Regions from separate parts of the Nonomuraea muscovyensis genome, predicted to be linked through region 1. Evidence: riboswitches for the same ligand, from Rfam matches in the RefSeq annotation. Region 1 holds a riboswitch; the other holds the start of a gene.
The links. A riboswitch is a leader RNA that binds a small molecule or an ion and turns the genes downstream of it on or off. The one in region 1 is predicted to bind cobalamin.

Region 1 (15,710 bases):
AGACCGACACCGAGGTGCTCGCCCACCTGATCGCCCGCACCGTCCAGGAGACCGAGTCGCTGGAGGAGGCCGTGCGCAAGGCGCTCAAGAGCGTCGTCGGCACGTACGGCATCGCCGTCATCGACGCCGAGCGGTCCGGCGAGGTCGTCGTGGCGCGCAACGGCAGCCCGATCGTGCTCGGCATCGGCGAGAAGGAGATGTTCGCCGCCTCCGACGTGTCGGCGCTGGTCCGCTACACCCGCCAGGTGGTGCACCTGGAGGACGGCGAGCTGGCCGTGCTCAAGGCCGACGGCTTCCACACCTTCGCCAGCGACGCCCGCGAGACCGCCAAGGAGCCGCTGACCGTCGACTGGGACGCCGGCCACTACGACACGGGCGGCTACGAGCACTACCTGCTCAAGGAGATCTCCGAGCAGCCCGAGACGGTCTCGCGCACGCTGCGCGGCCGTCTGGACGAGCGCTTCCACATCGCCCACCTCGGCGGCCTGAACATGGACGCCCGGGAGACCCGCTCCTTCCGCCGGGTGAAGATCATCGGCTGTGGTTCGGCCTACTACTCCGGCCAGATCGGCGCCCAGCTCATCGAGGAGCTGGCCCGCATCCCGGCCGACGCCGAGCCGGCCAGCGAGTTCCGCTACCGCAACCCGGTGGTCGACCCCGACACGCTGTACGTGGCGATCAGCCAGTCGGGCGAGACGTACGACACCCTGGCCGCGGTGCAGGAGCTCAAGCGCAAGGGCGGCCGGGTGATCGGCATCGTCAACGCCGTCGGCAGCGCCATCGCCCGCGAGGTCGACGGCGGCGTCTACCTGCACGCCGGGCCCGAGGTGTCGGTGGCCTCGACCAAGGCGTTCACCTCCACGTCGCTGGCGTTCGCGCTGCTCGCGGTGCACTTCGGCCGCGTGCACGACCTGTCGCCCGCCGACGGCCGCCGCATCTGCGAGGGCCTGCGCCGGCTGCCCGGCCAGATCGAGGAGATCCTGGCCCAGGGCGACAAGATCGCCGAGCTGGCGAAGAAGTACGCCCACCACCCGAGCATGATGTTCGTCGGCCGGGTGCGCGGCTACCCGGTGGCCCGCGAGGGCGCGCAGAAGCTCAAGGAGATCTCGTACGTGCACGCCGAGGCGTACCCGGCCAGCGAGCTCAAGCACGGGCCGCTCGCGCTGATCGGCCCCGAGATGCCCACGGTCGCGATCGTCCCCGACGACGAGTTGCTCGACAAGAACCTCACCACGCTCGGCGAGATCCGCGCCCGCGGCGGGCAGGTGCTCATGGTCGGCCACCGCGAGCCCGACGCCAAGCTGGCCGACGACGTGATCGTGGTGCCGAAGAACGAGATCGAGCTGGACCCGATCCTGCTGACGATCCCGCTCCAGCTCTTCGCCTACCACGCGGCGGTCGCCCTCGGCCGCGATGTGGACAAGCCTCGCAATCTGGCCAAGAGTGTCACAGTCGAATGAGTCCAGGCTGCACTATGGCCACAATCGCACAGAGCTCGTGTAATTAGCGCAATCTCGACCTAAGATCCGTTTGTGGTCGAGTTCGATCCGCGCACGCCCAACCTCGCACGCATGTACGACTACATGCTCGGCGGTGTGACGAACTACGCCGTCGATCGCGAGGCCACCGACCGGCTCGCCGAGCTGGTCCCGCACACCGTGCCGCTGGCACGGGTCAACCGGGGCTTCCAGCAGCGGGCGGTGCGCCACCTGGCGGGTTCGGGCGTGCGCCAGTTCCTCGACCTCGGCAGCGGGCTGCCGACCCAGGGCAGCGTTCACCAGATCGTCCCCGGTGCCCGGGTGGTCTACGTGGACCGCGATCCCGTGGTCGCCGCGCACGCCACGGCCCTGCTCCGCGACGAGAGCAGGGCCGCTTTCGTCCGGGCGGATCTGCTCGACGCCGCCGGGGTGCTGGAGCGCGCCGCGGCCTTCCTCGACCTGGACCGGCCGGTCGGCGTGCTGCTGATCTCGATCCTGCACTTCATCCCCGACGCCGGCACGGACGACGCGGGCGGCCCGCACGCCGCCGTGGCCGCGCTGCGGGAGGCACTGGCGCCCGGCAGTCATCTGGTGCTCACGCACTCCACCACTCCGGGCCCCTCTCCGGGGCGGGCGAAGCCGGCCGCCCGCCGCGGCGCCGCCCGGACGCCCGCCCGGATCAGGGCGTTCTTCGGTGACTTCACGCTGGTCGAGCCCGGCCTGGTGCACGCCGCCGACTGGCGGCCCGACCGGCCCCGGCTGGCCGCCGAACCGTCCACGGCCTCGTACCTGATGGCCGGAGTCGGATGGAAGGCACCCGATCCACAGGTGTAACCGACGGTGATGTGTCAATAACCTCAGGTAGTGGGAGGTACCCGCGCGCCCGGGGGAGGCACGCATGCGGCGACGGCAGTTCTTCGCGCTGGGACTCGGCATGGCGGGGCTCGGCATGGCGGCGGCCGCGTGCGGCGCCGACAAGGGCACCACCGCGGGAGCGGTGCGGCTGCCGTTCGCCATCGCGCCGGGCGCCGAGCGGTGGGCGGGGGTGACGCGGGCGCTCACCCGGGCCGCGTGGCAGTCGGGGTTCATGCTGGCCGGCCACCGGCAGGCCACCACGATCACCGTCACCGGACTGCCGGCCCTGGCCGCCGCCGAGATCGACGCCGGGCCCAGGCTGCTCGAGACCGCGACGCCGCTGGCGAGGCTGGCCGGGGAGATCGAGGTCGTGGTCGTGCCGGCTGCTTCGCCGTTCAGGGACTTCGAGGACTTCGGCGCCCAGTTGCTCGCCAGGCCCGAGGAGACGCCGCTCGCCGGGGGGCCGCAGGGCGAGCCCGACCACCTGCTGTTCGGGCTGGTCGCGCGGGGGCTCGGCGCCGACGCCCGCCGGATCGCCTACACCGGCCACCCGACCACGGCGGAGGCCACCGACGCCCTGCGAGGCGGCCGGGCGGTGGCCGCCGCCGGTCCCCTGCGCGCCTGGCGGGCCGACCTGCGCAAGGGACGGGTCAGGGCGCTGGCCGTCTCCAGCGCCCGCCGCGTCGACGGGCTCGACGTGCCCAGCCTCCTGGAGTCGGGCGTGCGCATCGACTTCGCCGACTGGTGCGCGGCGGTCGGCCCGCAGGACATGGCCGAGGACCTGCGCGCCACGGCCGTCGAGATGTGCGAGCGGGTCGCCGGCTCCGCGCCGTGGCACAAGGCCTGCCGCGCCGGGGGCTGGCAGCCGATCCCGCTCAGCGGCGGCGACTTCGAGCAGTGGCTCGCCTCGGAGACCGCGCGCACCCGCGCCGTGCTCCGCGACCTCGGACTGGTCGACACGCCCGGCACAACATGATGGGGCGAGTTGCGGCCGTGGCCACTAGATGTAGGATCCTGCTCGTCGCTGGTTCGCCCCTCGGGGCGGAGTGAAAGGGAACCCGGTGCGATTCCGGGGCTGCCCCGCAGCGGTGAGCGGGAACGACCGCCGTCACGAGCACTGGAGAGATCCGGGAAGCGACGGCCAGTAGGACCGGCCTGACCGTCATGGTCAGGCGCGCCCGCGAGCCCGAAGACCTGCCAGTGACGCCGGGGTCCCGGCCGGAGCGCGCACGACCACGCGGGCCGGCCCGGCACGCCCGGCTGACCTGTCCAGGGCCTCGAGGGAGGGCCCGGGGGCCGACGCGGCCGGGCACGCCCCGCGCCGCCGTGCTCTCGCGCGCCCTCACGGGGCAGAGCTCGCGAGGAGAGCACGTGACGCAGATCGTTGAGGTTGACCGGCGGCTGGCCATCGAGGAGGCCGCCGCCCGGGTGATCGCCGATCCGGCCAACTCCCGGGTCGCCGCCCGGCTGCTGGCCGAGGAGATCGCCGACGAGGCGGCCGGGCACGGCGTGCGGACCTTCTCCGAGTCGGTCGCGGCCACCCACGCGGCCGGGCTGGTCCAGGACTCCCTCGCGGCGTTCGTCGCGGCCCACGCCGCCGAGCTGGACGCGCTCGTCCACGACGAGGCCGACGACCGGTTCGAGTACTTCGGCCTGCGCACCGTCTACGACCGCTACCTGCTGCGCCACCCGCAGACGCGGGCGGTGCTGGAGCGCCCGCAGCACTTCTTCCTGCGGGTGGCCTGCGGACTGTCGTCCTCGGTGGCCGAGGCCGCCGAGCTGTACGGGCTGATGTCCGCGCTGGCCTACCTGCCCAGCTCGCCGACGCTGTTCAACTCCGGCGCGCGCCGCCCGCAGCTCTCGTCGTGCTTTCTGCTCGACTCGCCGCGCGACGAGCTGGAGGCCATCTACGACAGGTACGGCCAGGTGGCCCGGCTGTCGAAGTACGCCGGAGGCATCGGCATCTCCTGGACCCGGGTCCGCTCGCGCGGCTCGCTCATCCGCGGCACCAACGGGCACTCCAACGGCATCGTCCCGTGGCTGCGCACCCTCGACTCCTCGGTCGCCGCGGTGAACCAGGGCGGCCGTCGCAAGGGAGCGGCCTGCGTCTACCTGGAGACCTGGCACGCCGACATCGAGGAGTTCCTGGAGCTGCGCGACAACACGGGCGAGGACGCCCGCCGCACGCACAACCTGAACCTGGCCAACTGGGTGCCGGACGAGTTCATGCGGCGGGTCGAGGCCGACGGGACGTGGTCGCTGTTCGACCCCAAGGACGTCCCCGACCTCACCGACCTGTACGGCGACGCCTTCGACCGCGCCTACCGCGCCTACGAGGCGCAGGGCCGCTTCGTCCGCCAGATCCCGGCCCGCACCCTGTACGGCCGGATGATGCGCACGCTCGCGCAGACCGGCAACGGCTGGATGACGTTCAAGGACGCGGCCAACCGGACCTCCAACCAGACGGCCCGCCCGGAGAACGTCATCCACCTGTCCAACCTGTGCACCGAGATCCTGGAGGTCACCAGCGACGCCGAGACCGCGGTGTGCAACCTCGGCTCGGTCAACCTGGCCGCCCACCTGCGCGACGGCGCGGACCTCGACTGGGACCGGCTGCGCGCCACCGTGCGGACCGCCGTGCGCTTCCTCGACCGGACCATCGACCTGGGCTTCTACCCGACACCCGAGGCCGAGGCGGCCAACCGGCGCTGGCGGCCGATCGGGCTCGGCGTGATGGGGCTGGCCGACGTGTTCTTCGCGCTGCGCCTGCCGTTCGACTCGCCCGAGGCGCGGGAGCTGTCCACGCGGATCGCCGAGGAGATCGCGCTGGCCGCCTACGACACCTCCGCCGACCTGGCCGCCGAGCGCGGCCGGCACCCGTCGTACGGCGACACCCGCGCCGCCCTCGGGATGCTGCACCCCGACCACTACGCCGGGGCGGCCGGCTCGCCGCGCTGGGAGGCGCTGCGTGCCAAGGTCGCCGCCACCGGGCTGCGCAACTCCCTCATGATCGCCATCGCGCCGACGGCCACCATCGCCTCCATCGCCGGCTGCTACGAGTGCATCGAGCCGCAGGTGTCCAACGTCTTCAAGCGCGAGACCCTGTCCGGCGAGTTCCTTCAGGTCAACCGCTACCTGGTGGCCGACCTGCAGGCGCGCGGGCTGTGGACGCAGACCATGCGCGACGCGATCAAGCGGGCCGACGGCTCGGTCCAGGACGTCCCCGGCATCCCGGCCGACCTCAAGACGCTCTACCGCACCGCGTGGGAACTGCCGCAGAAGGCGCTGATCGACCTGGCCGCGGCCCGCCAGCCGTACATCGACCAGTCGCAGTCGCTCAACCTCTTCATGGCCAGCCCCACCATCGGCAAGCTCTCCTCGATGTACGCCTACGCCTGGAAGCGCGGCCTGAAGACCACGTACTACCTGCGCTCCCGCCCCGCCACCCGGATCGCCCAGACCACCGTGACGGCGGCGCCCGCCCCTTCGGCCGCGGAGGCCGTCGCCTGCTCGCTGGAGAACCCGGAAGTCTGCGAAGCCTGCCAGTAATCCGCCCCACCACGTACGGAGACATCCCCAGACATGCTGCTCGACCCTGGAATGGACCTGACCCTGCGGCCCATGCGCTACCCGGACTTCTACGAGCGCTACCGGGCGGCCATCCGCAACACCTGGACCGTCGAGGAGGTGGACCTGCACACCGACCTCGCCGACCTGGCCAGGATGACCGCGCAGGAACGCCACCTGATCAACCGGCTGGTCGCCTTCTTCGCCACCGGCGACTCGATCGTCGCCAACAACCTGGTGCTCAACCTCTACCAGCACGTCAACGCCCCCGAGGCGCGCCTGTACCTCAGCAGGCAGCTCTTCGAGGAGGCCGTGCACGTGCAGTTCTACCTGACGCTGCTCGACACGTACCTGCCCGACCCGGACGAACGTGTCAAGGCGTTCGCCGCGATCGAGCACATCCCGTCGATCCGCGACAAGGCCGAGTTCTGCTTCCGGTGGATCGACTCGATCAACGGGCTGCGGCAACTGGAGACGGCCGACCAGCGGCGGCAGTTCCTGCTGAACCTCATCTGCTTCGCCGCCTGCATCGAGGGGCTGTTCTTCTACGGGGCCTTCGCCTACGTCTACTGGTTCCGCTCGCGCGGGCTGCTCAGCGGCCTCGCCACGGGGACGAACTGGGTCTTCCGTGACGAGTCCATGCACATGGAGTTCGCCTTCAGCGTGGTGGACACCGTGCGGGCCGAGGAGCCGGAACTGTTCGACGACAAGCTGGGCGCGCAGGTCACCGCGATGCTGGAGGAGGCCGTGGCGGCCGAGCTGGCCTTCGCCCGCGACCTGTGCGGCGACGGCATGCCCGGGATGAGCGCCGAGCAGATGCGCGAGTACCTTGAGTACGTGGCCGACCAGCGGCTGGCCAGGCTCGGCCTGCCGGCGAGGTACGGCACGGCCAACCCGTTCGCGTTCATGGAGTTGCAGGACGTGCAGGAGCTCGCGAACTTCTTCGAGCGGCGGGTGTCGGCTTATCAGGTGGCTGTTGAGGGCAATGTGACGTTCGATGAGACGTTCTAGGCTTATTTGATAGGACATTTGGGGGCATTACTCGTGCAGACGCCAGCCGGCTGGCTCGTCCTCGCCATCGCGGTGGCCGGGGCCGTTCTCTGCGTGGAGATCTTCCGACGGCTGCTGTCCAGGGCCGGTCGCAAGTGGGCGCTCGCCCGGCACCTGGTCGAGCACTGCACCTGGGCCGGGTTCACGGTGGCGGCCGTGGTGGCCTTCAACCTGGTGTTCGGGCCCGGGATGTTCGGCCAGAGCCCGGGGGAGCTGGCCCTCGCCCAGACGGTGGAGCGGGCGCTGGGGCTGGTCACCATCGGCGCGGTGACCTGGCTGATCGTCCAGGCCACCTACGCGCTGACGGACGTGGTGCTCGACCGGCTGGTGAAGGTCGAGGGGGAGCGCAACCGGCGGGCCCGGCGCATCATGACCCAGATCGGGCTGGTCCGCCGGATCGCCGCCGCGGTCATCATCGTGATCGCGGTGGGCGCGATGCTCTTCTCCTTCCCCCAGGTGCGGGCGCTGGGCGCGGGTCTGCTCGCCTCCGCCGGCATCGCGGGCGCGATCGTCGGCATCGCCGCCCAGCCGACGATCGGCAACGCCCTGGCGGGCCTCCAGCTCGCCTTCAGCGACGCGCTGCGGCTGGACGACGTGGTCGTGGTGGACAACGAGTGGGGCAGGATCGAGGAGCTGACGCTGACCTACGTGGTGGTGCGCCTGTGGGACGAGCGCCGCCTCGTCCTGCCCGTCTCCTACTTCACCCAGAACCCGTTCGAGAACTGGACCCGGCACGGCAGCCGGGTCATCGCCGTGGTGCTCCTGCGGGTCGACTGGTCGGTGCCGGTCGACAAGCTGCGCGACGAGCTCTACACCTTCATCCAGTCCAACCCGCTGTGGGACCAGAAGGACTGGACCCTCCAGGTGACCGACGTGCTGCCGAACGGGCTGATCGAGCTGCGGGCCCTGATGAGCGCCGCCGACTCGCCGTCCGCCTGGGACCTCAAGTGCGACGTCCGCGAGCACCTGGTCACCTTCATCAGGACGAACTTCCCCGACGCGCTGCCGCGCTTCCGCGTGGAGACCCCGGAGACCCGGGCCGGGGTGCCGTGGACGGCCGACCTGGGCGCCGATCCCGGCCCGCCGCCCGGCTCGTCGTCGGGCCCCTCCTTCTCGTCCGGTCCCCCGGCCGGCCCTTCGTTCGGCCCCTCGTCCGGCCCCGGGCGGGCCTGACGGCGCGCGGCCGTTCCGGCTGTCAGCGGCGGGTCGCCAGGAGGACCCCTGCCCCGCCGACCGCCAGCCCCGCCACCGCGAGCGGGTGCAGCGACTGGCCGGCGAGCAGCCAGGCCATGACGGCCGTCACGGCCGGCGTCAGGAAGAACAGCGTGCTCACCCGGCTCGCCGGCGCGTCCCGCAGCATGGTGTTGAGCAGCAGGAACGCCCCGATCGAGTTCACCAGGACGAGCCAGCCCACGGCCCCGGCGAACGCCGCCCCGTCGGTCACCCGCGGCGTCTCCAGCAGCAGCGAGGCCAGGCCCACGAGCGGCGCGCTGACCAGGAACTGCACGGCCGTGCCCGATCGCACGTCCATGTCGCCGGCGAAACGCTTCTGGTAGACCGTGCCCAGGCTCAGCGCGAGCAGCCCCACCACGGCGAGCGCGATTCCGGCCGAGGAGAAGCTCAGCCGGTCGGCCACGGCCAGCCCGACACCGGCCGCGCCCAGGGCGAAGCCGAGCCACTGCCGCGGGGTCAGCCGCTCGCCGAGCGCCCGCCCGGCCACCAGCGCGACGACCACCGGGTTCAGCCCCTGCACCAGCGCCAGCACCGCCGCGGGCACGTGCATGCCGAGCGCCGTGTAGAAGGCGCCGAACTGCACCGCCTGCACCAGCACCCCCGCCACCGCCACGTGCGCGAGCCGCCGGCCCCGCGGCCAGGAGGACCGGGCCGCCAGCGCGATGCCGGTGAGCAGCACTCCGGCGAAGGCGAACCTCGCGAACGTCAGCAACAGCGGCGGCGCGGCGCCCACCCCGATCACCCCGGCCACGAAGGCGCTGCTCCACATCACCACGAACAGGGGCGGCAGCAGCGCCGGCCCCTTCGCCTGCTCCCGGCTCCCCGCCGGCCGGACCACCTGGACCGCCATGCCACCCTCCACATAACCACTCAAATCGGTTACTTCACTGTTCCGTGATCCCGCCTAACCTGTCAAGGCGGTTAGGTATGCTGGGGGCGTGTTCGCCTTCGTCAGCGGGAACCTCGCCCTCGACCTGGCCGGTACGGTCCAGCACCGCACGACCGACCGGCGTGACGTGCTGCGCGAGCCGGATGACATGGCCCGCTGGATGGTCGAGGCGGGCGTCCTCGACACGCCGTGCGAGGTCACGCCCGCCGGGCTGGAGGCGGCCAAGGAACTGCGGGAGGCCCTCTACCGGCTGGCCTCCGCCGCGGCCGAGCCGCACCCCCACGAGCCGCACCCCCACGAGTCGCACCTCACCGGGCCGCGGCCCGCCGAGTCGCAGGCCGATCGCGAGGTCGTCAACAGGTTCGCCGCCGCCCCGCCCGTAGGGGTGCGGCTGGACGCGGCCGGCCGGGTCGAGCGCGCCGGAGACCTGGCCGCCGCCCTGTCCACCGTCGCCCGTCAGGCGGTCGAACTCCTCGGCGGGACGCAGGCCGTACGGATCAAGGAGTGCGGCGCCGAGGCCTGCACCCGGCTGTACGTCGACACCTCGCGCGGGGGCGCCCGGCGCTGGTGCGACATGCAGGAGTGCGGCAACCGCGCCAAGGCGGCGGGCTTCCGGGCCCGCCACCGCGCGCTTTAATCGCTGGCATCGGCGTCGATCGTCCGGCTACCGTGGACAGCGTCCAGCACGACCAGGAAGGCCTGCCACGTGACCACCCCGATCTCCCGCGGACCGCGCGCCATGCGACTCGCGGCCGGTGAGGCTCCCGGATAGTCCCGCCACGGACTCCAGGAGCCGCCCGGGGATGTCGCCCAGGCGGCTTTCTTCTTGCCGTGCCACACGACGACGGCCCTGACAGGGGATCAGGGCCGCGGGCCATGGTCTAGCCGACGGGAGTGGCGCCCCTCGGCCGGACACAGCCCTCGCCCCGGGCGGCGCCCACGCCAGCCCGTCCCGGGGCCCACATCCCACCTCTCCCCGGGCACGCCCCGGGGGGCGCGGCCGGGACGAGCGGCATCGCGGTGGTGGCCGCCCAGCCGGGCGTCAGCGCTCGACGATCTCGTTCTTGCCGACGACGACCACGCCGCCGCGGGTGATGGCGAAGCGGGTGCGGTCGTGGTCGAGGTCGAAGCCGATCCGCGCGCCGTCGGGGATCACGACGTTCTTGTCGATGATCGCCTTGCGCACGATCGCGCCGCGGCCGATCTTGACGTTGTCCATCAGCACCGAGTCCTCCACCAGCGAGTGCGAGTGGAGCATCACCCTCGGCGACAGGATCGACCGGATGGCGGTGCCGCCCGAGACGATCACGCCGGGGGAGACCAGTGAGTCGATCGCCCGGCCCACCCGGTCGCCGTCGTTGTGCACGAACTTGGCCGGCGGCAACGGGTCGTGGCCGGTGTGGATGGGCCACTTGTCGTTGTAGAGGTTGAAGACGGGGTGCGCCGAGATGAGGTCCATGTGGGCCTCGTAGTAGGCGTCCAGGGTTCCCACGTCGCGCCAGTAGCCACGGTCGCGCTCGGTGGAGCCAGGCACGACGTTGTTCGCGAAGTCGTAGACGTCGGCGCCGCCCGACTTGACCAGCATGGGGATGATGTTGCCGCCGAGGTCGTGCTTGCTCGTGGGGTCGAGGGCGTCCTCGCGCAGGGCGTCGATCATCGCCTGCGTCCTGAACACGTAGTTGCCCATCGAGGCGTAGATCTCGTCGGGTGAGTCGGCCAGGCCGACGGCGTCCTTCGGCTTCTCCCGGAAGGCCACGATGCGCCGCCCCTGCGGGTCGGTCTCGATCACCCCGAACTGGTCGGCGAGCGCCAGCGGCTGCCTGATCGCCGCGACCGTCACGTCGGCGCCCGACTCCTCGTGCTGGGCGACCATCTGCCGGGGGTCCATGCGGTAGATGTGGTCGGCGCCGAACACGATGACGTGCTCGGGCATCTCGTCGTAGATCAGGTTCAGGTTCTGGAAGAGGGCGTCGGCGGACCCGGAGAACCACCGGGGCCCCAGCCGCTGCTGCGCGGGCACCGGCGTCACGTAGTTGCCCAGCATGGCCGACAACCGCCAGGTGCGCGACACGTGCCGGTCGAGGCTGTGGTTCTTGTACTGCGTCAGCACGACGATCTGCAGGTAGTTGCCGTTGGCCAGATTGGACAGCACGAAGTCGATAAGCCGATATATCCCGCCGAACGGCACGGCAGGTTTGGCCCTGTCCGCCGTCAGAGGCATGAGCCTCTTGCCCTCGCCACCTGCCAGCACGACCGCAAGCACCCTCTGGGACCTCATGTCCAGACGCTACCCCCATTTGGCCGATCTATCGACGAAAGCCCGCATGATGCCCCTGCGAAAGTCGCCGGTTCCTTATTGTTCGTCCGGATCGGCGCAAGACGGCTTGTCGAGGTGTCCCCGACGGGCCGGTTGCTCGTAAGGTCGTCTCATGCGTGTCGATCTGCTCAGCCGGGAGTATCCGCCCGAGGTGTACGGCGGTGCCGGGGTTCACATGGAGTACCTGGCCAGCCGCCTGCGACGGCTGGCCGACGTCCGGGTGCGCTGCTTCGGCGCGGACCGCGACGAGCCGGGGGTGTCCGCCTACCGGGTCCCCGGCGGGCTGGAGTCGGCCAACGCGGCGCTGCAGGTGCTCGGGGTGGACCTGGAGATGGCCGCCGCCTGCGAGGGCGCCGACGTGGTCCACTCGCACACCTGGTACGCCAACTTCGCCGGACACGTCGCGAAGATGCTCCACGGTGTCCCGCACGTGGTCACCACGCACAGCCTCGAACCGCTGCGCCCCTGGAAGGCCGAGCAGCTCGGCGGCGGCTACACGATCTCCTCCTGGGCCGAGCGGACCGCCCTGGCCGCCGCCGACGCCGTGATCGCGGTGTCGGAGGGCATGCGGCGCGACGTGCTCGCCGCCTACCCCGAGATCGCGCCGGAGCGGGTCAGCGTCATCCACAACGGCATCGACACCGCCGAGTACACCCCCGACCGCGGCGACGACGTGCTGAAGAGGCACGGGGTCGACCCCGGCAGGCCGTACGTGATCTTCGTCGGGCGCATCACCCGGCAGAAGGGGCTGGTCCACCTCCTGCACGCGGCACGGGCCTTCGACCGTGACGCCCAGCTCGTGCTCTGCGCGGGCGCGCCCGACACGCCGGAGATCGCCGCCGAGGTGACCGGCCTGGTGCGCGAGCTGGAGCGCGAGCGCGAGGGCGTGTTGTGGATCTCCGAGATGCTGCCCAAGCCCGAGGTCATCCAGTTGCTCACGCACGCGAGCGTCTTCGTGTGCCCGTCGGTGTACGAGCCGATGGGCATCGTCAACCTGGAGGCGATGGCCTGCGAGACGGCCGTGGTCGCCACGGCCACGGGCGGCATCCCCGAGGTGGTCGCCGACCGCGAGACGGGCCTGCTGGTGCCGATCGACCAGGGCGCCGACGGCACTCCGCACGACCCCGGCCGCTTCGCCGCCGACCTGGCCGAGCGGGTCAACACCCTGCTGGGCGATCCCGCCAGGGCTCGCGCGATGGGGCAGGCGGGCCGGGTCAGGGCCGTCGAGCACTTCTCCTGGGAGCGCATCGCCGACCGCACCCTCGACCTCTACACCTCGCTCCGCGGCTGACCGGTTTTGCTGCTCTTGAGGTGCTTTTCCCCTGCTCAGGGGAATGCTAGGTCCTGACGGGGGAACGGCGGGCCGTCGCTCCCCGGCCGATTGGGTCTTGTGGTCCCCAGTGACGTGGATCACATTGAGCGTCAGGAGGCCAGACATGACGCACCCGCTTGGAGTAAGCCGCCCCGACCTGGTCGTCACCGACCTGCCCACGCCCGAAGAGGTGTTCAAGATCTCGCGGATCGGACCGCGGGAGCTGGTCAAGTACGTCGTCGGCCCGAGCCTCATCGCGCTCGGCATCTCCATCGGCAGCGGTGAGTGGCTGCTCGGCCCGCTCAGCGTCGGTCAGTACGGCTTCGTCGGCGTCGGCTGGGTCATCCTGATCTCCGCGCTGCTCCAGACGTTCTACAACGTCGAGTGCGCCCGCTACGTCGTCGCCACCGGCGAGGTCCCGGTCGTCGGCTGGGGCCGTGTCCCGCCGGGGTGGCGGTTGTGGGTGCCGCTCTCCGTGCTCGTCGTCATCTTCGCGTTCATCGCGGGCGGCTGGGCGGCCTCGGCCGGCCAGGGCGTGTACGCGCTCGTGCACGGCACCATCGCGCCCGCCGGGGCCGAGGAGCCGCGCCTGTGGGCGATCGCGCTGCTCGTCGTCGTCTTCCTGATCACGGCCGGCGCGCGGCGGATCAGCCGGGCGCTGGAGCTGGCCAACTGGATGCTCGTCGGGTCCATCCTCGTCACGCTGCTGCTGCTGTGCGTCTTCGTGGTGCCGTGGAGCATGTGGTGGGAGGGCTTGCGCGGCTTCGTCACGCCGGCCGCCCCGCCGAAGGGCATCACCGCCACCCAGCTCGGCGGCCTGGCCGGGTTCACCGCTCTCGCCTCCGGCCTCAACTGGTACGTGATGGGGCACTACCGGGACAAGGGCTACGGCATGGGCTACCGGGCCGGGTTCATCTCGGGCATGCGCGGCGAGCGCCGGGAGATCCTGGCCAGCGGCGTCACCTTCCCCGACGACGACCTCAACAGGGGGCTGTGGCGCCGGTGGTACCGGCTGTTGCTGACGGACATGTGGGGCGTGTTCTTCGTCGGCGCCATGCTGGGCATGCTGCTGCCGACGATCCTCATGTCGCAGGCCGTCGCCATGTCCGGCGAGCGGCCGACGCGCGCCGACGTGCCGACCTTCATCGCCAGCGTGCTGGGCCAGGAGTACGGGCCGGCCCTGTTCTACGTGGCTCTGGTGCTCGGCGTGCTGATCCTGTTCTCCACGCAGCTCGGCATCTTCGAGGCCATGGTCCGGGTGACCACGGACGCCGCGCACGGCACCAGCCCGCGACTGCGCGCGCTGATCGAGGGCGACCCGCGCCGGTTCTACTACCCGTTCATGATCGTGCTGCTGGTCGTCATCTCGGTCGTCATCCACCTGAGCCTGCCGGTGGCGCTCGTCGAGTGGTCGGCCAACATGTCCAACCTGGGCGCGCTGCTCTACCCGTTCCTGCTCATCTACCTCAACAGCAGGCTGCCGCGGCCCGCCCGGCCGCGGCCGTGGCACTACGTCATCCTGGTGCTCAACTTCCTGTTCTTCGGCTTCTTCTTCGTCAACTTCATCGCCGACTTCCTCGGCGACCCGCTGGTGACGTTCTAGCCGTCGGCGGAAGCGGAGGCCGGGACGGGCTGGAGCACGACCACCGGGATCTCCCGGTCGGTCTGCGTCTGGTAGTCGTCGTACTGGGGCCAGGCGCGCGTCATCAGCTTCCACAGCTCCGGCTTCTCCTCCTCGATCGCCGTGTGCGCGAGGGCCTTGAACCGGTCGCCCTTGACCTGCACCCCGACCTCGGGATCGGCTTCGAGGTTCTTGTACCAGTCGGGATGGTCGGGATCGCCGCCCTTGGAGGCGACCACCACGTAGGCGTCGCCGTGCCGCTGGTAGATGAGCGGCGTCGTGTACGGCCGGCCGGACCTGCGGCCTTTCGTGGTCAGCAGGAGCACGGTGGTGTTGTTCCAGTCGTGCCCCTCCTCGCCGTCGGTCTGCTGGTAGCGCTGTACGTGTTCCTTGCCGAAGAGCATGAGTGCACGAATACCCCGGATGGGCGCCACGTCACCGCCCCGCCGGGGCCTGTACGAGATGTTGACCCGCGGGCGGGACGGCCGCGGGCTAGAGGTAGGAGCGGGTGACCGTGACCAGCTCCGGCATCGCGTCGCGGGTGTCGACGTAGACGGCCGTCTCGGGGGTGCGCTCGCGGACGTCGCGGTCGCGGATGGCGAACACCGCCGGCGCCGCCCCCACGTCGCCGTAGCGGGCCGTGACGGCCGCGGAGATCGCCCGCCGCACGTCGGCCACGACGCCGCGGGTGGTGTGGCCGGGCCCCCGGGCGGCTAGGTAGCCCAGCATGCCCGCGAACCGCAGCTCCGCCTCCGACGGCCCCGCCGCCGGCCGCTGCCGGGCGGGGGCCGGCCGGTCGAGCCAGAACACCTTGCCGGCCAGGAACGCCTCGTAGCTCTCGCCGCCATGGTCGAGCGTGCGCGCCGTCTCGGCGAGCAGCCCCCCGAACTCGGCCAGGTCCGCCCGGGGCGGCAGGTCCGTCGTGACGAACAGGGGCACGATCAGAGAGTCGAGCATGAGTGAGATCCCTCCACGTGAGGAGCCTCATCGTAGGGGGCGCCACCGACAATCTCCGGAGAAGACGCACCGGGACCTCCGGCCGGGCCGGGCTTCGCGGCGCAGCGGCCCCCGACGCCCGTGGCCGAGACGGTCAGCGGTCGGTCCACTCGTCCTGGAGGGCTGAGTGGACGATCGAGTCGCGCCAGCCCTCCGGTGTGTGCACGTGGTGGCGGATGCGCCCCTCCTCGACCATGCCGGCCGTCAGCATCGCGAGCTGCGCCGGCAGGTTGTCGGGGGAGCGGGCGCCCCAGATGCGGTGCAGCCCGAGCTGCTTGAAGCCGAACGCCAGCAGCAGCCGGATCAGGTCGGTGCCCATGCCCCGGCCCCACTGGTCGGGGCGCAGCCCCACGCCGATCTCGGCGCTGTGCGGGTGGTCGGCCTCGATGTGC
Region 2 (15,710 bases), on a different contig from region 1:
TCGGTCCGGCACGCGGCCCGCTTCCTGCTGGTGGGCACCATGAACCCCGAGGAGGGGGAGCTGCGCCCGCAGCTCCTCGACAGGTTCGGGCTGACCGTGGAGGTGCGCGCCTCCCGCGACCCGGGCGAACGGGCCGAGGTGGTCAGGCGGCGGCTCGCCTTCGAGGCCGGACCGGAGGAGTTCGCCGGCCGGTGGGCCGCCGAGGAGTCGGCGCTGGCCGGGCGGATCGCGCGGGCCCGTGACCGGCTGCCGGGCGTGCGGCTGCCGGACGCCCGGCTCAGGCAGATCGCCACGGTGTGCGCGGCGTTCGAGGTGGACGGGCTGCGTGCCGACCTGGTCACGGCGAGCGCGGCCATGGCGCATGCGGCCTGGCAGGGCCGGCAGGTGGTGACGACCGACGACGTGCGGGCGGCGGCCCGGCTGTCGCTGCCCCACCGGCGCCGGCGCGATCCGTTCGACGCGCCGGGCCTCGACGAGGAGCTGCTGGAGCGGCTGCTGGAGGAGACGTCCGGTCCCGACGATCCCGACGATCCCGACGGTCCAAACGGTCCAAACGGTCCGGACGGGCCCGGGGATGGCGGTCCCGTGGGTGGTGGACCCGACGGTCTCGGTCCTGGTGACGGCGGGTCGTCCGGGGAGAGCGCGGGGCTCGGTTCGGAGACGTCGCGGGAGGACGCCGGTTCGCGTCCACAGGGTGTGGACGGCCAGGCGGCCGGGACGGCGGAGGCCGGTCCACAGGCTGTGGACGGGCCGGCGGGCTCTCGGCCGGCGGCCCCCGCAGGGCGGCCGGCGGGGGCCGCCGAGCCGTACCGGGTGCCGTTGCTGCAGGTGCCGGGCCTGGGCGAGGGTGCGGCGGGACGCCGGTCGCGGGCGCGGAGCGCGCACGGCCGCGTCACCGGCGCGCGGCGGCCCCGCGGGCGCCTGCACGGCCTGCATCTCACCGCGACGATCCTCGCCGCCGCGCCGCACCAGAGGACGCGGGGCCGCACCGGGCCCGGCCTGCTGCTCCGCGCGGACGACCTGCGCGAGGTGGTGCGCGAGGGCAGGGAGGGCAATCTCGTGCTGTTCGTGGTGGACGCCAGCGGGTCGATGGCCGCCCGCAGGCGGATGACCGCGGTGAAGACGGCGGTGCTGAGCCTGCTGCTGGACGCCTACCAGCGCCGCGACAAGGTGGGCCTGGTCACCTTCCGGGGCACCGCTGCTGAGGTGGTGCTGCCGCCCACCTCGTCGGTGGAGGCGGGCGCGGCCCGGCTGCGCTCGCTGCCGACCGGGGGCCGCACCCCGCTGGCCGCCGGGCTGGCCAAGGCGGCGGACGTGCTGCGGGTGGAGCGGGTGCGCGACCCGGCCCGCCGCCCGCTGCTCGTCCTGGTGACCGACGGCCGCGCCACCGCCGGCGGCGACGTGGAGCGGGCGGCCGGGCTGCTCGACGGCACGGCGAGCGTCGTCGTGGACTGCGAGAGCGGTCCCGTACGGCTCGGCCTGGCCGTCCGGCTGGCCGCCCGGCTGCGCGCACGGCTCCTCCCGCTCGACGCCCTGTCGGACCTGGGCTCGGCGGTCCGCGACTACCGGAAGGCGGTCTGACATGCCGCAGGGAAAGCCGGCCGTCGTGCCGGACGACGGGCTCACCACCCGGCAGCGCCGCGCCAGGCCGCTGCTGATGGTCCACACCGGGCCGGGCAAGGGCAAGTCGACGGCGGCGTTCGGCATGGCGCTGCGCGCCTGGAACCAGGGCTGGCCGGTCGGGGTGTTCCAGTTCGTCAAGTCGGCCAGGTGGCGGGTCGGGGAGGAACGGGCGCTCAAGATCCTCGGCGCCTCCGGCGAGGGCGGGCCGGTCGCCTGGCACAAGATGGGGGAGGGCTGGTCGTGGATCCAGCGCCCCGGCGCCCAGGAGGACCACGCGGCCGACGCCCGCGAAGGGTGGGAGCAGATCAAACGCGACCTGGCGGCCGAGACCTACCGGTTCTACGTCCTGGACGAGTTCACGTACCCGCTGAAGTGGGGCTGGCTCGACCTCGACGACGTGCTGGACACGCTGACCGGCAGGCCGGGCGCCCAGCACGTCGTGATCACCGGCAGGGACGCGCCGGAGCGGCTGGTGGAGGCGGCCGACCTGGTGACGGAGATGGGCAAGGTGCGCCACCCCATGGACTCCGGCCAGAAGGGGCAGAAGGGCATCGAGTGGTGATCCCGCGGCTCGTGGTCGCCGCCCCCTCCTCCGGGAGCGGGAAGACGACCGTGGCGACCGGCCTGATGGCGGCGCTGCGCGCCCGGGGGCTCCAGGTGTCGCCGCACAAGGTGGGGCCCGACTACATCGACCCCGGCTACCACGCGCTGGCGACCGGCCGGCCGGGCCGCAACCTGGACCCGTGGCTGGTCGGCGAGGAGCGGGTGGCCCCGCTGTTCCTGCACGGGGCGGCGGGGTGCGACGTGGCGGTGGTCGAGGGCGTGATGGGCCTGTTCGACGGCAGGGGGGAGACGGACCTCGCCTCGACCGCGCACGTCGCCCGGCTGCTCGCCGCCCCGGTCGTGCTGGTCGTGGACGCGGCCGGGCAGAGCAGGTCGGTGGCGGCGCTGGTGCACGGGTTCGCGACGTTCGACCCGCGGGTGCGGGTGGGCGGCGTGGTGCTCAACCGGGTCGGGTCCGACCGGCACGAGGAGCTGTGCCGGGCCGCGCTGGCGGCGGCGGGCGTCCCGGTGCTGGGGGCGATCCGGCGCGACGACGCCGTCTGCACGCCGTCCCGCCACCTGGGGCTGGTGCCGGCGGCCGAGCGGGAGGCCGAGGCGCTGGCCGCGGTGGACCGGCTGGCCGCGCTCGTGGCGCGGGAGTGCGACCTCGACGCCGTGCTGCGGCTGGCGCGCACCGCCCCGCCGCTGGACGCGACCCCCTGGGACCCCGTACGGGCCCTCGCGGAGACCGGCGAACCGGACGGCGGGACGCCGCTCGCGGTGGACGCGGTGGACGCGGCGGGGGACCCGGGCCGGTCGGCGGCGGGGCCGGCCGGGGCGCGGCCGGTGGTGGCGGTGGCCGGTGGGGCGGCGTTCACGTTCGGGTACGCCGAGCACGTCGAGCTGCTGCGCGCCGCCGGAGCCGACATCGCCGTCCTCGACCCGCTCCGCGACGAGAGGCTGCCCGACGGCACCGGCGCGCTGGTGATCGGCGGCGGCTTCCCCGAGGTGTACGCCGCCGAACTGGCCGCCAACGAATCCCTGCGCGAGCAGGTCGCCGCGTTCGCCGGCCCCGTCGTCGCCGAGTGTGCCGGCCTGCTCTACCTCTGCCGCGAGCTGGACGGCCGGCGGATGTGCGGCCGGCTGCCCGGCGTGGCCCGGATGACGGACCGGCTGACGCTCGGCTACCGGGAGGCCACGGCGACCCGGGCGTCGCTGCTGACCAGGCCGGGCGAGCGCTTCACCGGGCACGAGTTCCACCGGACGACCCTGGTCACGGACGCCGAGCCGCTGCTGCGGTGGGAGGGCGGCGGCGACGGGTTCGGCGACGCCCTCCTCACGGCCACCTACCTGCACCTGCACTGGGCGGGGCGGCCGGCGTCGGCTCAGCGGCTGGTGTCGTCCTCCAGATCCCCTTCGGTCCTGAGGTAGACCTCTTGCAGACCGCGCAACAGCTCAGGGTCCGGGTGCTCCCACATGCCGCGCTCGGCGGCCTCCAGGAGGCGCTCGGCGATGCCGTGCAGGGCCCACGGGTTCGACCTGGCCATGAACGCCTGGTTCTCCGGGTCCAGCACGTACGCGGCGGTCAGCCTGTCGTACATCCAGTCGGCCATCACCCCGGTCGTGGCGTCGTAGCCGAACAGGTAGTCCACGGTCGCGGCCAGCTCGAACGCGCCCTTGTAGCCGTGCCGGCGCATCGCGGCCAGCCAGTTGGGGTTCACCACCCGGGCCCGGAAGATCCGGGCGGTCTCCTCCGACAGGGTCCGGGTGCGCACGGCGTCGGGGCGGGTGCTGTCGCCGACGTACGCGGCCGGCGCCCGGCCGGTGAGGGCGCGGACCGTGGCGACCATGCCGCCGTGGTACTGGAAGTAGTCGTCGGAGTCGGCGATGTCGTGCTCGCGGGTGTCGACGTTCTTGGCCGCCACGGCGATCCTGCGGTAGGCGCTCTCCATGTCCTGGCGGGCGGGGACGCCGTCGAGGTCACGGCCGTAGGCGAAGCCGCCCCACACCGCGTACACCTCGGCCAGGTCGGCGTCGTCGCGCCAGTTGCGGCTGTCGATGAGCGGCAGCAGCCCGGCCCCGTACGCGCCGGGCGCCGAGCCGAAGATCCGCATGGTGGCCCGGCGGGTGTCGCCGTGCGCCTCGGCGTCGGCGGCGACGTGGGCGCGCACGTAGTTGTCCTCGTGCGGCTCGTCCAGCCCGGCGACCAGCCGGACGGCGTCGTCCAGCATGCCGACCACGTGCGGGAACGCGTCCCGGAAGAAGCCGCTGATGCGGACCGTCACGTCGATGCGGGGCCGGCCCAGCTCGGCGAGCGGCACCGGCTCCAGGCCGGCCACCCGGCGGGACGCCTCGTCCCAGGCGGGGCGGACGCCGAGCAGCGCGAGCACCTCGGCCACGTCGTCGCCGGCGGTCCGCATCGCGCTGGTGCCCCAGACGGACAGCCCCACCGAGCGCGGCCACTCGCCCGTGTCGGCCCGGTAGCGCTCCAGCAGCGAGTCGGCCATGGCCTGCCCGGTCTCCCAGGCGAGCCGGCTCGGCACGGCCCGCGGGTCGACCGAGTAGAAGTTGCGGCCGGTCGGCAGCACGTTGACCAGGCCGCGCAGCGGCGAACCGCTGGGCCCGGCGGGGACGTAGCCGCCGTCGAGGGCGTGCAGGACGTGGTCGAGCTCGTCGGTGGTGCGGGCCAGCCGGGGCACGATCTCGGTGGCGGCGAACACGAGGATGCGCGCCACCGGCTCGTGCCGCTCCCCGGGCACCAGCCGCGCGACCTCGGGGGCGGCTTCGGGGGACCAGCCGCGCTCCTCCATGGACTCGACCAGGGCACGGGCGGTCGCCTCGGCGCGGTCCACCTCACCCAGCCCGGCGGTGCCGTCCTCGGCCAGGCCCAGGGCCTCGCGCAGGCCGGGCAGCGTCTCGCGGCCCGACCACAGCTGCCTGGCCCGCAGCATGGCGAGCACCAGGTTCACCCTGTCGCCACCGGTCGGCGCCCGGCCGAGCACGTGCAGGCCGTCGCGGATCTGCGCGTCCTTCACCTCGCACAACCAGCCGTCCACGTGCAGCAGGAAGTCGTCGAACTCCGTGTCGTGCGGCCGGTCCGTCAGGCCGAGGTCGTGGTCGAGCCGGGCCGCCTGGATCAGCGTCCAGATCTGCGCCCTGATGGCGGGCAGCTTGGCCGGGTCCATGGCGGCGATCGAGGCGTGCTCGTCGAGGAGCTGCTCCAGCCGGGCGATGTCGCCGTACGTCTCGGCGCGGGCCATGGGCGGCACCATGTGGTCCACGAGCACGGCGTGCGCGCGCCGCTTGGCCTGGGTGCCCTCGCCGGGGTCGTTCACCAGGAACGGGTAGACGAGCGGCAGGTCGCCGATGGCCGCGTCGGTGGCGCAGGAGGCGGACATGCCCGCCGACTTGCCCGGCAGCCATTCGAGGTTGCCGTGCTTGCCCACGTGGACCATGGCGTGCGCGCCGAACTCCGCCGACAGCCACCGGTAGGCGGCCAGGTAGTGGTGGCTGGGCGGCAGGTCGGGGTCGTGGTAGACGGCGATCGGGTTCTCGCCGAAGCCGCGGGGCGGCTGCACCATCACCACGACGTTGCCCGCCCGCAGCGCGGCCAGCACGATGTCGCCGTCGTGGGTGAAAAGCTCGCCGGGCGGCGGCCCCCAGTGCCGCTCCATGCCCGCGCGCAGGTCCTCGGGCAGCGTCCGGTACCACTGCTCGTACGAGCTTGCGGGGATGCGCACCGGGTTGCCGGCGAGGTGCTCCTCGGTCAGCCAGTCGGGGTCCTGGCCGCCGGCGGCGATCAGGGCGTGGATCAGCGCGTCACCGTCCTGCTCGGGCACGCCCGGGAAGCCGTCGCCCAGGTCGTAGCCGGCCTCGGCGAGCCGGGCGAGCAGCCTGACCGCGCTGGCGGGGGTGTCCAGGCCGACCGCGTTGCCGATCCGGGAGTGCTTGGTCGGGTAGGCCGACAGCATCACCACGAGCCGCCGCTCGGCCGGCGGGGTGTGCCTGAGCAGACCGTGCCGCACGGCGATGCCCGCCACCCGGGCGGCCCGCTCGGCGTCGGCCACGTAGACGGTCAGCCCGTCCTCGTCGATCTCCTTGAACGAGAACGGCACCGTGATGATCCGGCCGTCGAACTCGGGGATCGCCACCTGCGAGGCGGCGTCGAGCGGCGACAAACCGTCGTCGTTCTCCTCCCACGCCTGCCTGCTGCCGGTCAGGCAGAGCCCCTGCAGGATGGGCACGTCCAGCTCGGCGAGCGCGCCCACGTCCCACGCCTCGTCGTCGCCGCCGGCGCCGGCGGTGGCGGGACGGGTGCCGCCCGCCGCCAGCACCGTCACGACCAGCGCGTCGGCGGCCCGCAACGTCTCGAACAGCTCCGGCTCGGCCGTGCGCAGCGACGAGCAGAAGACGGGCAGCGCCCGGCCGCCCGCGTCCTCGACGGCCCGGCAGAGCGTCTCGACGAACCCGGTGTTGCCCGCCATGTGGTGGGCGCGGTAGTAGAGCACGCCGACGACGGGCCCGTCCGCGCGGCGCGCGGTGCGCTCCAGGAGGCCCCAGGGCGGCGCGGGCGCGGGCGGCGCGAAGCCGTGTCCGGTGAGCAGGACCGTGTCGGACAGGAACGCGTGCAGCTCGGCCAGGTTCGCCGGCCCGCCGTGGGCGAGGTAGGCGTGCGCCTCGGCGCAGGTGCCGGCGCTGACCGTGGACAGCTCCATCAGCTCGGCGTCGGGCGCCTGCTCGCCGCCGAGCACCACCACCGGGCGGGGGCCGGCCAGCAGGTGGTCCAGCCCCTCCTCCCAGGCGCGGCGCCCGCCCAGCAGGCGGACCACGACCAGGTCGGCGCCGTCGAGCAGCGGGGGCAGGTCCTCGGCCGTCAGCCGGGCGGGGTTGCCCAGCCGGTAGGGGGCGCCGCCGGCGCGGGCGCTGAGCAGGTCGGTGTCGGAGGTGGAGAGCAGCAGGACGGTGGTACGGCTGTCGCCAGGCACGCGGGAGTCCTCCCTCGGGGTCCTCGCCCCGGTCGCGGGTGTCGCGACGGCAGGAGTCTCCTGGCTCCCGGATCGACGCTCACCCCGGCCTTCCCGCCCGTCGCCGGGCAGTGGCCTCGTGGTGGGGTTCGCTCCCCGGTCACAGTGGCGGGACCGCGCCGGTTTCGCACCGGCTTCCTCCCTTTGCCATCGCCTGACGCAAGCGTACGGCAGCGAGATCTGGAGTGACCATGCACCTTTCCGAAGCCGGTCCCTTCCGGCGCATGCGGCCGGACTCCTGTCCGGGGGCGCTCCAGACGCACGAGGCGGCTGACGGCGCGCTGGCCAGGATCCGGTTGCCCGGCGGGGCGGTGACCGCCGGCCAGTTGCGCGAGCTGGCCGCGTGCGCGGCGGAGCTGGGCTCCGGGGTGATCGAGCTGACCTCCCGGGCGAACGTCCAGGTGCGCGGGCTCCGCCCCGCCCCCGCCTCGGACGCCGGTGCTGCCCTCGCTGCCCGGATGGCCGGCGCGGGGCTGCTGCCCTCGGCCTCGCACGAGCGGGTGCGCAACATCGTCGCCTCGCCGCTGAACGGGCGCGGGCCCGGGGGCGTGGTGGAGACGCAGCCGCTGGTGGCGGCGCTGGACCGGGCCCTGTGCGAGCGGGCGCGGCTGGCCGGGCTGCCGGGGCGCTTCCTGTTCGCGCTGGACGACGGCACGGGGGACGTGGCCGGGCTGGGCGCCGACGTCACGTACACGCCCGACGGCCTCCTCCTGGCGGACGCCCGGCTCTCCCGCACCTCGGGCGACCCGGTCGCGCTCATGCTCGCCGCCGCCGAGGCGTTCCTGGACGAACGGCGGCCGCCCGAGGGCCACGCTCAGGCCGGCTCGGTGTGGCGGATCGGCGAGCTGCCGGACGGGCCCGCCCGGGTGGCGGCCCGGCTGGGCGGCACCGTGACCCCCGTACCCCGGCGGTCGCCGCGCGGGCAGCGCGCCGGGCTCGTCGAGCAGCGGGACGGCCGGGTGGCGCTGGAGGCGGTGGTCCCCCTCGGCCGGCTCACCGCCGTCCAGGCGCAGGCCCTCGCCGCCCAGGCGCAGGCCGCCGGCATGGTGCGGCTCACCCCCTGGCGGACCGTCGTGCTGCCCGGCCTCGACCCCGACCGGGCCGGGCGGGTCGCCCACCGGCTGGCGGAGGCGGGCCTGGTCACCGACCCGGACTCGCCCTGGGTGGGCGTGACGGCCTGCACCGGCCGCCCCGGCTGCGCGAAGTCACTGGCCGACGTCCAGGCGGACGCGTCCCGGTGGGTGGCGGGCCGAGTGACCGCAGCCGGGACACCGGTCCACTGGTCGGGCTGCGAACGGCGGTGCGGCCTGCCGAAGGGCCCCGTCGTCCAGCTCGTCGCCACCGGCCACGGCTACCACCACGGTTACCAGGAGAGGACACAGTGACCATCGACACGCACACGGGCGACCCGTGGGACGGGTACGTCCGCGACGGCGCCGAGATCTACCGGCGGTCGTTCGCCACCATCAGGGCCGAGGCCGACCTGTCCGGCCTGCCGGCCGACGTCGCGGGCGTCGCGGTGCGGATGATCCACGCCTGCGGGATGACCGACCTGGTCGACGACCTGGCCTTCTCGCCGGGCGTGGTCGCCGGGGCGCGGCGGGCGCTCCGGGCGGGCGCGCCGGTGCTGTGCGACGCCACGATGGTCGCCTCCGGTGTCACCCGGAGCAGGCTGCCCGCCGGCAACGACGTGGTCTGCACGCTCGGCGCCCCCGGCGTGCCCGACCTCGCCCGACGGCTCGGCACCACGCGCAGCGCCGCCGCCCTGGACCTGTGGCGCGACCGGCTCGACGGCGCCGTGGTGGCGATCGGCAACGCGCCGACCGCGCTGTTCCGCCTGCTCGAACTCGTCGTCCAGGGAGCGGGCCGGCCGGCGGCGGTGCTGGGGATCCCGGTGGGGTTCATCGGCGCGGCCGAGTCCAAGCGGGCACTGGCCGGCAGCGGCCTTGCGTTCCTGGTGGTGCACGGCCGCAGGGGCGGCAGTGCGATGGCGGCGGCGGCGGTCAACGCCATCGCGAGCGAGGTGGAGTGATCATGGGTGAGGGACGGCTGTACGGGGTGGGGCTGGGGCCGGGTGACCCCGAGCTGGTCACGGTCAAGGCCGCCCGGCTCATCGGCGAGGCAGACGTCATCGCCTACCACGCCGCCAGGCACGGCCGCAGCATCGCCCGGTCGATCGCCCTGCCGTACCTGCGGGACGGGCAGATCGAGGAGCTGCTGCTGTACCCGCTGACCACGGAGACCACCGACCATCCCGGCGGCTACCAGGGGGCGCTGGACGACTTCTACGCCGGCTGCGCCGGGCGGCTGGCCGCCCACCTCGACAGGGGCCGGACCGTGGTGGTGCTGGCGGAGGGCGACCCGCTCTTCTACGGGTCGTACATGCACATGCACAAGCGGCTCGCCCACCGCTACCCGACCGAGGTGGTGCCGGGCGTGACGTCGGTCAGCGCGGCCTCGGCCGTGCTGGGACGGCCGCTGGTGGAGCGGGACGAGGTGCTCACCGTGCTGCCGGGGACGCTGCCCGGCGACGTGCTCGCCGACCGGTTGCGCGACACCGACTCGGCGGCCGTGCTCAAGCTGGGCCGGACGTTCGGGAAGGTGCGCGACGCGCTCGCCGAGGCGGGGCGGCTGGACGACGCCTGGTACGTGGAGCGGGCCACCATGGGGGCCGAACGGGTCGCCCCGCTCAAGGACGTCGATCCCGAGGGGGTGCCGTACTTCTCGCTGGCCCTGCTGGCCAGCCCGGCCGAGCGGACGTTCGTGCCGCCGCCCGTGACGGCCCCCGCCTCCGGTGAGGTGAGCGGCGAGGTGAGCGTGGTGGGGCTGGGTCCCGCCGGGCGGCCGTGGCTGACGCCCGAGGCGCAGGAGGCGCTGGCGGCGGCCACCGACCTGGTCGGGTACGGCCCGTACGTGGACCGGGTGCCGCCGAACCCGCGCCAGACGCGGCACCGCACCGACAACCGGGTCGAGGCGGAACGGGCCAGGCACGCACTGGAGCTGGCCAGGGCCGGCGCCCGCGTCGCGGTGGTGTCGTCCGGCGACCCGGGGGTGTTCGCGATGGCCAGTGCCGTGCTGGAGGCGGCCGAGGACTTCCCCGGCGTCCCGGTGCGGGTGGTGCCGGGGCTGACGGCCGCGCAGGCGGTGGCGAGCCGGGCGGGCGCGCCCCTCGGCCATGACTACTGCGTGCTGTCGCTGTCGGACCTGCTCAAGCCGTGGGACGTGGTGGCCGCCCGGCTGACCGCCGCCGCCCGGGCCGACCTCGTGCTGGCGATCTACAACCCGGCCTCGCGCAGCCGAACCTGGCAGGTGGCCGCCGCCCGCGACCTGCTGCTGGAGCACCGCGACCCGGCCACACCCGTGGTGATCGGCCGGAACGTCGGCGGCGACGGCGAGAGCGTCACCGTCACCACCCTCGGCGAACTCGACCCAGGCCAGGTGGACATGCGCTGCCTGCTGATCATCGGCTCCTCGACCACCCGGGTGACCGGCGGGGGCGTCGTCTACACCCCGCGCCGCTACCCCTAGCCGGAGGGCCGGGCCGGAGCGGGAGGCGGGCCGCCTCCTCGCGGGCCCCGGCGATCGGCGCGGCGACCGGCGAGGAGCTACCCGGCGTGCCCCCGCGCCCACCGGGCGGCCTCCGCCACGGTCTCCACCAGCCGGACGCCGGGCGGGGGCTGCGGGCGGTCCACCATGATCACTGCGAGACCCAGCTCGCGGGCCGCGACGAGCTTCGCGGTGGTCATCGCGCCGCCGCTGTCCTTGGTGACCAGCACGTCGAGCCGGTGCTCGCGGACGAGCGCCCGCTCACCCTCCACCGTGTACGGCCCGCGGTCGAGCAGCACGTGCGCGTTCGCGGGCACCGGCGGCTCCGGCGGGTCCACCGACCTGGCCAGGAACCACACCCCGGGCACCCCAGCGAACGCCGGCAGGCTCCGCCGCCCCGTCGTCAGGAACACCCGCATGGGCGCCGCCAGCCGCTCGGCCGCCTCCCGGAGCGAGCCGACCCGCTGCCAGGCGTCGCCAGGCCCCTCCCGCCAGCCGGGCCGCCGCAGCACCAGCAGCGGCACTCCGGTGGCCCGCGCCGCCTCGGCGGCCGAGGCGGTCATCCGGGCGGCGAACGGGTGGGTCGCGTCGACCAGCGCGGCCACGCCCTCGGCCGCCAGCCACGCCGCCAGTCCCTCGGGGCCGCCGAAGCCGCCCTCGCGCACCTCGCCGACCGGCAGCCGCGGGTTCGTCACCCGCCCGGCCAGCGACGACACCACCGGCACCCCGGCCGCGTCCAGCTCGGCGGCCAGCGCCCGCGCCTCCGCCGTCCCGCCGAGGATCAGGACCCGCACGCGCGCTCCCGCGCCGCGCTGTAGAGGTGGCTGTCGGGGAACTCCGACGCCGACAGCACCCGCCCCACGACGATGACCGCCGTCCGCCGGACACCCGCCTCGTGGACCCGTTCGGCGATGTCGGCCAGCGTGCCGCGCAGGATCAGCTCGTCCGCCCGGCCGGCCCGCGCCACCACCGCCACCGGGCAGCCGGCCCCGTAGGCGGGCAGCAGCTCCGCCACGACCGCGTCGATCCGCTGCACGGCCAGGTGCAGCACCATCGTGGCCCGGCTCGCCGACAGGGTCGCCAGGTCCTCGCCCTCGGGCATCGGGGTGGCCCTGGCCGAGGTGCGGGTGAGGATCACCGTCTGGCCGACGCCGGGCACGGTCAGCTCGCGGCCCAGCGAGGCCGCCGCCGCCGCGAACGCGGGCACCCCGGGCACCACCTCGTACGGCACGCCGAGCGCGTCGAGGCGGCGCATCTGCTCGGCCATGGCGCTGAACACCGATGGGTCACCCGAGTGCAGCCGCGCCACGTCGAGCCCGGCCCGGTGCGCCCCGGCCAGCTCGGCGACGATCTCGTCCAGGGTGAGGTTCGCCGTGTCGACCAGCCGGGCGCCCGCCGGGCAGGAGTCGAGCAGCTCGGGCGGCACCAGCGATCCCGCGTACAGGCAGACCGGCGACGACTCCAGCACCCGCAGCCCGCGCACGGTGATCAGGTCGGCCGCGCCGGGACCCGCCCCGACGAAGAAGACGGTCACGCCTCGTCCCTTCCGGCCGCGCACCCGGTCACGGCCCGTCCCTCCCGGTGATCGGCCACACGGTCCTCCTTGGTGATCGACCACACCGTCACGGGCATCATCGCCCGCCAGCCGGTGAAGCCGCCCACCGGCGATCCCCGCTGCACCGACAGGCGCACCAGGTCGCCGCCGAGGCGCCCGTACCAGCCCGCGACCACCGCCTCCGACTCCACGGTGACGGCGTTGACCACGAGCCGGCCGCCCGGCCGCAGCGCGTCCCAGCAACGTTCCAGCAGGCCGGGCACGGTCGCCCCGCCGCCGACGAACACCGCGCCTGGCTCGGGCAGCCCGTCCAGCGCCGCCGGGGCCCGCCCCTCGACCACCCGCAGAGACGGCACCCCCAGCGCGTCGGCGTTGCGCCGGATCGCGGCGGCCCGGTCGGCCCTGCTCTCCACGGCGACGGCCCGGCAGGAGGGGTCGCAGCGCAGCCACTCGATCGCGATGCTGCCCGCCCCCGCGCCCACGTCCCACAGCAGCTCGCCGGGCAGCGGCGCCAGCCGCGACAGGCTGACGGCCCGCACCTCCCGCTTGGTGAGCTGCCCGTCGTGCTCGTACGCCGTGTCCGGCAGTCCCGGCACCAGCGGCAGCGGCTCGGCGTGCGGCCCGGCGACGCACTCGACGGCGATCACGTTCAGCGCCGACGGGGCGGACGCCGTCCACTCCTCGGCGGTGCCGTGCAGCGCGGCCTCGGCGGGCGCGCCCAGGTCGGACAGCACGCTCAGCCGGCTCGGCCCGTACCCGCGGCCGGTGAGCAGCCCGGCGACCACGGCCGGGGAGTCGCGGCCGGAGCCGAGCACGAGGACGCGCCGGCCCGGCAGGACGGCCGCGTTCAGCGCGGCCGGTGGCCGGCCCACCAGGCTGACCACCGCGACCTCCTCCGCCGGCCAGCCGAGCCGCGCGCACGCCAGCGCGAGCGACGACACGTGCGGCAGCACCCGCACCCGTCCGGCGCCCAGCAGCCGCACGAGCGTGGAGCCGATGCCGTGGAACATCGGGTCGCCGCTGGCCAGCACGCACACCTCGCGGCCCGCGTACGTCTCCATCAGCCCCGGCAGCGCGGGCAGCAGCGGCGACGGCCAGGCCACCCGCTCGGCCCGTGACGGGCGCACCAGGTCAAGCTGCCTGCGCCCGCCCATCAGCACGCCGGCGGCCGAGATCGCGTCACGGGCGGGGGCGGTGAGCCCGTCCCAGCCGTCGGCGCCGATCCCGACGACCGTGATCACGCGTTGCCCAGGACGCGCGTCACCCGGATCTCCAGGACCACCCGCGCGGGGTTCGGCCGGGGCTCGCGGTAGCGCCCGGCGTAGCGGCGCTCGGCGTCGGCGACCTGGTCGGGCTCGGCGCGCACCACGGCCCGGCCCTCCAACGTCGACCACCTGCGCCCGTCCACCTGGCAGAGCGCCACCTTCGCCCCCTCGGGCCCCGCGGCGGCGACCAGCCGGGCCTTCCGCGAGGTGCCGGAGGTGATCACGCGGGCGATGCCGGCGGCCAGGTCCAGGGTGGCGCCGACCGGCACCACGTGCGGGGCCCCGTCGGGCCGGGCGGTGGACAGCGTGCACAGGTGCCGCTCCCGCCAGAACTCGGCAAAACCGTCACCGCGCTCAACCAGGTTCACATGCCTCCTCGGGGACTCGCGAGGCAATATCGTATGCTCTGGCACACTCTTACGAGTGAAGCGGCTCCTCGTGATCGGCATCGGCGCCGGCGACCCCGACCATCTCACCCTGCAGGGGGCCAAGGCCATCGCCGCGGCCGACGTGTTCTTCCTCGTGGACAAGGGCGAGGCCAAGCAGGAGCTGGTACGCCTGCGGCAGGACCTCATCGAGGCCCACGGGCGCGGGCCGTACCGGATCGTCGAGGCGCGTGACCCCGAGCGCGACCGGACCACGCCCGCCTACGCCGAGGCCGTCGAGGACTGGCGCTCGCGACGGTCGCAGGTGTACGAGCGGCTCATCCGCGACGAGCTGGAGGACGGCCGGACCGGCGCGTTCCTCGTGTGGGGCGACCCCGGCGTGTACGACAGCACGCTCGCCATCCTGGAGGAGGTGCTGGAGCGCGGGCACGTCACCTTCGACCACGAGGTGATCCCCGGCATCAGCAGCGTGTCGGCCCTGACCGCGCGGCACCGCGTCGGCCTCACCCGGGTCGCGCGGCCGGTCCACCTCACCACCGGCCGCCGCCTGGCCGAGGAGGGCGCCACCGCCGACGACGTCGTCGTCATGCTGGACGCCCACTGCTCGTTCGCCGGGGCCGGCGCCGACTTCCACATCTACTGGGGCGCCTACCTGGGCACTCCCGACGAGATCCTGGTGTCCGGTCCGGTGCCCGAGGTCGCCGGCCGCATCCGCGAGCTGCGCGCCGAGGCGCGGGCCCGCAAGGGCTGGATCATGGACACTTACCTGCTGCGCCGGCTCACGCCACCTGCTTGACGATCTCGTCGATCAGCTTGCGCTGGTTGGCGATGATCTTGCCGGCCAGCTCGGCGGTGGGCCCGTGGATGCCCTTGCCCTGGACCGTCTCCGCCATCTGCACGCCGCTGTCGAGGTGCTTGGCCAGCAGGGTCAGCCACATGCGGTCGAACTCGCCGCCCGAGCGCCGTTTCAGCTCCGCGATCTGCGTCGGGCCGAGCATGCCCGGCATGTCGTGCCCCGCCGTGTCCTCCGGCGGCGGGTTCACGTTCCAGGAGCGCAGCCAGGACGACATCAGCGTGATGTCGGCCTGCTCGTCCTCGATCATCTTCGCGCTGAGCCGCCGCACGTAGGCGTCGGAGGTACGGCCGTCGGACAGCTCGGCCAGCTCGATCGTCTGCCGGTGGTGCGGGATCATCTGCAGGGAGAACTGGACGTCCTCCTCCAGGTAGCCGGTCGTCCCGCCCGCGCCCGCCGCCGCCGTCGTCGCGGAGGGGGTGGACTCGCCGGACGCGGTGGCGCAGCCCGTGGCCAGCGGGACGCACAGCGCGGCGGCGGCCACCGCGACCCGCACCGTTCTCGATCGCCAGGAAGCTCCCAGCAGCATGTCGGCCCCTTTCACCCGAGGACCGGCTCTCGCAGGACCGGCCGCTCCCAGGGAGATACGCGCCGGTTCGCCGCGCGGTTCGGCCTCGCGGGCGGAATGTGCCGCATCGGGGACGAGTTCGTCGGCGGCGCTCGCCTAGGCTGGCTCCTCGTGGACGGGCTCCTGGGAACGATCGGCACCGCGTGCGTGCTCTTCGTGGGGACGGACGTCGACGACCTCGTCATCCTGACCATGCTGTTCCTGTCGGCCCGCGCCGGTGGCAGGCCGCGTCCGGGGCAGATCGTGGCCGGCCAGTACGCCGGGATCGCCGCCCTCGTGGCCGTCTCCGCCGTCGCCGCGCTGGGGCTGGCCGTGGTGCCCGACCCGTGGGTGGGGCTGCTCGGGCT

Region 2: linked by a shared signal. The riboswitch ahead of cobN (cobaltochelatase subunit CobN) and the one ahead of FHU36_RS26140 (ribonucleoside-diphosphate reductase subunit alpha) in region 1 are both predicted to bind cobalamin.

What each region holds. Positions count from the first base shown of each region.
Region 1 covers NZ_JACHJB010000002.1:1,994,194-2,009,903, reverse strand. Annotated here, with positions in the region: gene glmS (glutamine--fructose-6-phosphate transaminase (isomerizing)) at 1-1,460, shown strand, start outside; gene FHU36_RS26150 (SAM-dependent methyltransferase) at 1,533-2,312, shown strand; gene FHU36_RS26145 (tripartite tricarboxylate transporter substrate-binding protein) at 2,377-3,309, shown strand; cobalamin riboswitch at 3,342-3,549, shown strand; gene FHU36_RS26140 (ribonucleoside-diphosphate reductase subunit alpha) at 3,705-5,882, shown strand; gene FHU36_RS26135 (ribonucleotide-diphosphate reductase subunit beta) at 5,916-6,911, shown strand; gene FHU36_RS44865 (mechanosensitive ion channel family protein) at 6,945-8,123, shown strand; gene FHU36_RS26125 (DMT family transporter) at 8,146-9,033, opposite strand; gene FHU36_RS26120 (CGNR zinc finger domain-containing protein) at 9,122-9,709, shown strand; gene glgC (glucose-1-phosphate adenylyltransferase) at 10,115-11,350, opposite strand; gene glgA (glycogen synthase) at 11,502-12,680, shown strand; gene FHU36_RS26105 (Nramp family divalent metal transporter) at 12,826-14,304, shown strand; gene FHU36_RS26100 (nitroreductase family deazaflavin-dependent oxidoreductase) at 14,301-14,726, opposite strand; gene FHU36_RS26095 (hypothetical protein) at 14,815-15,279, opposite strand; gene FHU36_RS26090 (GNAT family N-acetyltransferase) at 15,413-15,710, opposite strand, start outside.
Region 2 covers NZ_JACHJB010000001.1:2,767,332-2,783,041, forward strand. Annotated here, with positions in the region: gene FHU36_RS13130 (magnesium chelatase subunit D family protein) at 1-1,581, shown strand, start outside; gene cobO (cob(I)yrinic acid a,c-diamide adenosyltransferase) at 1,583-2,185, shown strand; gene FHU36_RS13140 (cobyrinic acid a,c-diamide synthase CobB) at 2,182-3,597, shown strand; gene cobN (cobaltochelatase subunit CobN) at 3,552-7,151, opposite strand; cobalamin riboswitch at 7,186-7,375, opposite strand; gene FHU36_RS13150 (ferredoxin-like domain-containing protein) at 7,382-8,575, shown strand; gene FHU36_RS13155 (precorrin-8X methylmutase) at 8,572-9,222, shown strand; gene FHU36_RS13160 (precorrin-2 C(20)-methyltransferase) at 9,225-10,718, shown strand; gene FHU36_RS13165 (cobalt-precorrin-6A reductase) at 10,796-11,530, opposite strand; gene cobM (precorrin-4 C(11)-methyltransferase) at 11,518-12,270, opposite strand; gene cbiE (precorrin-6y C5,15-methyltransferase (decarboxylating) subunit CbiE) at 12,267-13,532, opposite strand; gene FHU36_RS44335 (TIGR03618 family F420-dependent PPOX class oxidoreductase) at 13,529-13,924, opposite strand; gene cobF (precorrin-6A synthase (deacetylating)) at 13,980-14,738, shown strand; gene FHU36_RS13190 (DUF305 domain-containing protein) at 14,722-15,324, opposite strand; gene FHU36_RS13195 (cadmium resistance transporter) at 15,475-15,710, shown strand, end outside.